2 regions of the Arthrobacter sp. TJ-270 genome follow, and region 1 is predicted to be linked to the other one. Evidence: predicted binding sites of a transcription regulator. Region 1 holds the regulator's gene; the other holds the start of a gene.
The links. The regulator HrcA, encoded in region 1, represses chaperone genes, less so after heat shock. The targets are predictions, from matches to a motif close to TTNGCACTCGNNNNNNNCGAGTGCNAA.
Positions count from the first base shown of each region.

Region 1 (3,406 bases):
GCCGCATCGACGACGGTGCAGCTCAGACGGTGCCCCTGCCCGTCCACCACGTCGATCGTTTCTCCGGGAACCACACGCTTCACGGTTGCAGCGTGATGGGCTTCCTGACCTCGCAGGGTGATGCTTGCGCCGGTGACAGCGCTTTGAACGTCTTCGGGTTGACCGAAGAAAGCCTGGTTGGTCATGGTCCGGGCTACCGCTCAGAGATTTCCGAGGCGCTCGCGCAAGCGGGCGAATACCCCTGATCCGCTGCTGGCCAGCTGACCTTCGGCGAACTGTTCGCCGCGCATTTCCGCCAGACGTCGAAGGAGCTCCTCCTGAGCGCCGTCGAGGTTCCGGGGGGTCTCGACGCTCAGGTGTACCAGGAGATCTCCCCTGCCATATCCGCGCAGATGCGTAACTCCAAGACCTTTGAGCGCGATCACTTCGCCGGACTGGGTACCGGACTTGATCGTGAGTTCCTGATCACCGTCGAAGCTGGTCATGGTCACGGTGGTGCCGAGAGCTGCCGCTGTCATGGGCACGCTCAAGGTGGCGTGAAGGTCGTCGCCCTCCCGCAGGAAGGTCGGGTCGCTGTTGACCCGGATTTCGACGTAAAGGTCCCCCTGGGGGCCGCCCGCCGTGCCTGCCTCCCCCTGACCCGAAAGCTGGATTCGCGTACCCGTTGAAACACCGGCGGGCACCTTGATCGTCAGGCTGCGGCGTGATCGTATACGCCCGTCCCCGTTGCACTCGTTGCAGGGGTGCGGGATGACGGTTCCGTACCCCTGGCAGGTGCCGCAGGTCGCCGTCGTCATAACCTGGCCCAGGATGGACCGGACCGCGCGCTGGACCTGCCCGGACCCACCGCAAATATCGCAGGTTCTCGGCGACGTCCCGGGCTGTGTGCAGGATCCGTCACAGGTGGGGCATACTGCCGCAGAGTCCACTTCGATCTTCTTGTTGGAGCCGAAGACCGCATCCTTCAGATCGATACGGACGGCGATGAGGGCATCCTGGCCGCGCTGGGTACGTGACGGCGGACCGCTGGGACCGCCTCCTCCGAAGAAGGTCTCGAAAATGTCGTGGAAGGCGAAGCCCGGGCCGGCATAGCCGCCGCCGAACCCGTTGTCGGTGCCGTTTTCGTTTCCGGTGGTGTCATAGACGCGCCGCTTCTGCGGATCCGAAAGCACCTCGTATGCGCGGGTGACCAGCTTGAACTCCTCAGCCGCTTCAGGGCCGACGTTGACGTCCGGGTGGAGTTTGCGGGCGAGCTTGCGGTACGCCTTCTTGATTTCTTCGCCGCTGGCATCGCGTGCAACGCCAAGGACATCGTAGTGATTACTCACTCCTGCACATCACTTCCTGTTATCTCACCGCGTGAGCGGCTGCTGTTCATGGGATCCGTCATCCGGTCACGATTCATCGAGGATGCGGGAAAGGTAACGGGCTACCGCTCTGACGGCAGCCATGGTGGTGGGGTAATCCATTCTGGTGGGTCCGAGTACCCCCACCTTCGCCAGCGCGTCCGGTCCGTAGCCGGTGGCAATCACGGACGCCTCGGCGAGACCGCCGTAAGGGTTTTCCCGACCTATGCGGACAGAGACACCGAGTGCGTCCTGCTCCATCTCCGAAAGGAGGCGAAGCATGACTACCTGTTCTTCAAGTGCTTCCAGGACGGGGCCGATGGTGAGGGGAAAGTCCAGCGTCGAACGGGCAAGGTTGGCCGTGCCGGCCAACACAATGCGATCCTCGCGGTTGGCAGCCGACAACTGTTCCAGACCGTGTGCAAGTGCCTGGCCCAGCGGCTGCAGCGCTGGGGAAAGCTCCGCAGCGCAGGCGCCAAGTTCCTGCGGTACCGACGGCAGCCGCACGCCCGACACTTTCTCAAGGAAGCGCTGACGCAGCTCCGCAAGTGCAGTCTCGGTCGCATCGGCGGGGACGGGCACTACCCGCTGCTGTACCGCTCCGTTGGTGGAAATGAGCACCACAAGCACGCGGGTCGGTGCGAGCAGGACGAACTCGATGTGGCGGACGGACGCCGCGCCCAGGTGCGGGTACTGCACCACGGCCACCTGATTGGTGAGCTGCGCGAGCAGTCGAACGGTGCGGTCCAGGACGTCATCGAGATCTTCCGCGTTTTCCAGCAGCGCCCGGATAGCCCGCTTCTCCGGTGCCGACAGCGGCTTCACCTCGGCGATCCGGTCAACGAACAGGCGGTAACCCTTATCTGTGGGGATACGGCCGGAACTGGTGTGCGGGGCGGTAATAAGGCCTTCTTCTTCCAGAAGCGCCATATCGTTGCGGATAGTCGCCGAGGAGACACCCAGCTTGTGGCGTTCAACCAGAGCCTTGGACCCCACCGGCTCACGGGAATGAACGTAATCCTCAACGATGGCTCGCAGGACTTCAAGCCGCCTGGGCTCACTCATGTTCACCTCCGATGTACTTCGCTGCCCGCTTCTTGAGTTAGCACTCAACACGCCTAAGTGCCAAGTCTAATACGTCTGAGGCGATTGTTAGCATTGGCTCTGCCTGTCCGAACGGCAGGGATTGCGGAAGCGAGAGAAGTCACATGTCGTATCACCAGTGGGGCGCACAGGACCTCTCCCAGCCCCGGCGCGCCGTAATTGAGAAGATCGAGGCCCGCCCCGGTGTCGTTCTTGAGGATGTCCAAAGCGGGTTCGTGGGCGAGATCCTTCGCACCGAGAAGTCCGGAGGGATGCACGTGATGATCCTGGAGGACCGCCGCGGCAAGCGGCGCACGTTCCCGCTCGGGTTCGGTTTCCACTATGAAGGTTCGCCCGTTGAGCTGATTCCTGCCGTGAAGCAGGCCGCGGTATCACAACGGACTGCTTCAGGTTCCGTTCGGGTTGCGGGCCAGCGCGCACGCACTGCACGGGCGAGCAGGATCTGGGTTGAAGGCCGCCACGACGCTGAACTCGTGGAAAAAGTATGGGGAGACGATCTACGGGTCGAGGGCATCGTCGTCGAGCCGTTGCACGGGGTCGATGACCTTGCAGGCGTGGTGCGTGATTTCGCACCGTCCAGCGGCCGCCGTCTGGGCATCCTTGTAGACCACCTTCTGCCGGGTACCAAGGAAGCCAGGATAGCGGCCGAAGCCATGAAGGTACCGGGTGCTGCGCACAACGTGCTGATCGTGGGGCACCCCTACGTCGACGTCTGGCAGGCCGTGAAACCGCGTGCACTCGGACTCGAGGCGTGGCCGGTCATTCCCCGCGGCGAGGACTGGAAAACCGGGATCCTGACCCGCCTGGGCTGGCCGCACTCCACCCAGGCAGATGTTGCGGCCGGCTGGAAACGCATCCTGGGCGGAGTCAATACCTATGCTGATCTCGAACCGTCACTGCTGGCCCGCGTCGAGGAAGTCATCGATTTCCTGACCATACCGGGATCAGGCGCATAG
Region 1 is NZ_JBZCNB010000004.1:204,198-207,603, forward strand. Features, by position in the region: gene AC4D2M_RS10010 (16S rRNA (uracil(1498)-N(3))-methyltransferase) at 1-185, opposite strand, end outside; gene dnaJ (molecular chaperone DnaJ) at 201-1,328, opposite strand; gene hrcA (heat-inducible transcriptional repressor HrcA) at 1,395-2,411, opposite strand; gene AC4D2M_RS10025 (DUF3097 domain-containing protein) at 2,555-3,406, shown strand.

Region 2 (3,406 bases), on a different contig from region 1:
GCGTCCTGGACCTGTCTCTTCCAGCACGTCGAAGACCCGGGGGTGCAGGACGTAACGCCCGATGACCGCCAGGTTCGACGGGGCTTCCTCAGCGGAGGGCTTTTCGACGAGCTTGTTGACGCGGACGTATTCCTCATCGTCGAGCGCGGAGATGTCAGCGCAGCCGTAGGCACTGATCTGATCCGGATCAACCTCGATCAGGGCGATCACTGACCCGCCGGTCTTCGCCTGGACATCGATCATGGTCTCAAGCAGAACGTCGCGCTCGTCGATCAGGTCATCGCCGAGCAGGACAGCGAACGGCTCAGAGCCGACGTGGAGCTTAGCGCGCAGCACTGCGTGCCCGAGCCCCTTGGGGTCCCCCTGGCGGAGGTAGTGGATGTCACCGAGCTCGGAGGCGCGGCGCACAGACTCCAGCTTCTCGAAATCACCCTTCGCTTCGAGCGTTTGCTCGATGAACGGCACCCGGTCGAAGTGGTCCTCGAGGGACCTCTTGTTGCGTCCGGTGATCATCAGAATGTCATTTATGCCGGCGCCGACGGCCTCTTCGACCACATACTGAATCGCCGGCCGGTCCACAACCGGAAGCATTTCCTTGGGCATCGCCTTGGTGGCCGGCAGGAACCTCGTCCCCAGGCCAGCTGCGGGAATGACGGCCTTGTTAACTCTTGGTCGCTCAGTCATGCCACAACACTACAGAATCGGCTGCTGTTCGATGAAAGTGCTACGCTCTCACGCCCTCACGCCCTGTACAGTGCCACCATGGATTCCCGCGTGCAATCGTCGATGCCCTCACCGAGCCCTTCGTCGGTCAAGGAAGACTTGCGCCGCACATTGCGGAACCGGCGTCGCGCCCTTTCGGAGCGTGACCGCAGGTCAGCCGCCGCTGCGCTGAGCGACCAGGTGCTCGCGTGGTTGCGGAGCGCCCCCGGGAGGAGGTCCGGGCCCATTGCGGCGTACCTCTCGGATCCGCCGGAGCCCGGCACCGAGGAATTGCTGCCGGCCCTGATCAGTGCGGGGTACGACGTCGTCGTACCGGTGTGTGAACCGCTGTACCAGCTGAGCTGGGTGCGCTGGGAGCCGGGCGTCGAGCTGGCGAAAAGCCCTCGTGCTCCCCTCTGGGAGCCGGTTGGCGAACGAAAGCAATTCACGGCACTGGTGCCGTTCCGCCTGGTGCTGGTGCCCGGGTTGGCCATGGATGCGCTGGGAAACAGGATAGGCCAGGGTGGCGGGTACTACGACCGGTTCCTCGCGCAGCTGGTTCTCGAACAGCCCGACGTGGACAGGCTCGGCTATCTGTATGACGAGGAGATCCTCCCCGCTGGGGATGTCGAAACCACGCCCCTCGACATGCCGCTGCACGGCGCCTTCACGCCGTCCCGCCTGCACCGTGCGCCCGGCGAACATTCCTCATAAGCGGCAGAAGCAGTGTAGAATTGGCACTCGGACTGGTCGAGTGCCAAAATCCGGGGAAACCCAGACAACGAGACCGCCCACGAACAGCGTTCCCACAGGAGGATTGTCCATGCCTACATATGCTTACGCTTGCAGGGACTGCGGCCACGCCTTCGATGTCCAGCAGTCATTCTCTGATGACTCGCTGACGGTCTGCCCCGAATGCGAGGGCCTACTGCGCAAGAAGTTCAACAGCGTGGGTGTCGTCTTCAAGGGATCCGGCTTCTACCGCACAGACTCCCGCTCTGCGTCGTCGTCCGTCGAGACCGGCAGCAGCTCTTCTGCGAAGCCCTCCTCCACCTCATCCGGTTCCGACGGCAAAGCGGCTTCGTCGTCAACTTCTTCCTCCGGGGGAACGACGACGGCGCCAGCGGCTGCCGCTTCGGCCTAACCGCCGCACCCACTCCGGAGAAACCTTCCGCCGCGGGTGGACCGGTAGTCCTGCACAACCGGTTCTCCCGGGGCGGTTTTTCCACATAGGACCAACTCCCACGGTGCCGCCGTAGCAGGGTTCATATCGTTGGATCCATGAGTGAGCCATCACGCACCCCGAGTCACCTGCAGAGCCGGTTCCAAGCCTTCATCTTCCGGAAGAGGCGCCTTCTGGCCGCTGGCCTCCTGTGCGCTGCAGCCGGGGTGACCGTGGAAGCGCTCCTCCCCCATGAGCCCGCCACCGTGCGGGTTGTCGCTGCATCTTCAGATCTGCCCGTGGGCACGGTCCTCACCGCGGATCAGCTCGCCATCGTCGATCTTCCCGAGGCAGCTGTGCCCGAGCACTCGTTCACGTCCCCCGAACTGGTTGCCGGCCAGCAGCTGGCAACTCCTGTCTATGCGGGCGATGTCCTGGCCCAGAACTTTTTTGTAGGGGCCGGCCTGTTAGCCGGAAGCCCAGAGGGCACAGTCGCGGTTCCGCTCCGCCCGGCTGATGCATCCACGGTGCAACTGCTCTCGGCAGGGCAGCGCGTGGATGTGGTGCTCAGCACCGGAAACGGATTTGAGGTTTCCGCGAAGAACACCGTGTTGGCCCGTGGACTACCGGTGCTGTGGACGTCCGAGCAACCAGGTGCCGGGCCGTTCACGCCCGCGTCAGGAGCGGAGGGCGGCCTGGTGGTCGTGGCGGCCAACCCGGACGAGGCGGCGGCACTGGCCGGCGCATCGAGCGCCGGCCAGGTTCACCTTGTACTCACGTCGGCGAGCAGCCAGGAGTGAACTGCTAGCTCCAGTGTGGAGGCTTCTGTTCCTTCAGCCACTCATCGTTGTCGCCGTCCTGGTCATTCCAGGACCGCGGATCATCCTCCGCCGCATGCTGTGGGATGACGTCCCCGTGCGGGGCCGTACTGGTGGTGGCCTCTGAACTCGGCTGGGCAACCGCCGAGGCCTCCGCTTCAGCCGGCTCGGCAGCCTCGCCGGATGTCCCTTCATCCGCTTGATCAGCGGGGCGGTCATCCGTCGGGTCTTCTTCATTCGCCCGGCTGTTCTCTGCTTCCGATCCCATCGTCTCCCCGTTTCCTGCAGGTGGCTCCTGTGCAGTCCGGCGCGGATTCGGCCGGTCAGTATGTTGAAGACCAAGATATCCCGATATGCGGTCGGCGCAGCCTTCAGGATCAGTGAAGACTTCAATGGTCCACAGCGGCATGTAACGCCAGCCCATCCGTTCAAGGAGCTGCGGGCGCAGCCTGCTCCGCTCCCTCACGGTCAGGCCGCGGTATCGATCGGATCCGTCGGACTCGATGGCTACAGGCGAGAGGAAGGGTGCACTGCCGTCCGCGCCGGAAGCGTGGCTGGAACTGAAGGCAGCAACGATGTCCAGCGCGCCGTCGTAATTGCTGTGGACGGTGGCACCGCGATGGCGCAGTCGTTCCACCAGGTCCGCAACCAGCGGGTCCTCGTTTTCGGACTCCACCACCGGGGCAACCCGGGTTTGCTCGGCGTCCCCGGAGAGCTCCCGGCG
Region 2 is NZ_JBZCNB010000001.1:442,024-445,429, forward strand. Features, by position in the region: gene galU (UTP--glucose-1-phosphate uridylyltransferase GalU) at 1-684, opposite strand, end outside; gene AC4D2M_RS02075 (5-formyltetrahydrofolate cyclo-ligase) at 763-1,416, shown strand; gene AC4D2M_RS02080 (FmdB family zinc ribbon protein) at 1,526-1,846, shown strand; gene cpaB (Flp pilus assembly protein CpaB) at 1,984-2,664, shown strand; gene AC4D2M_RS02090 (DUF4011 domain-containing protein) at 2,669-3,406, opposite strand, start outside.
Region 2: a site for HrcA is predicted at 1,437-1,463, ahead of AC4D2M_RS02080 (FmdB family zinc ribbon protein). Genes of this name have one in related genera too.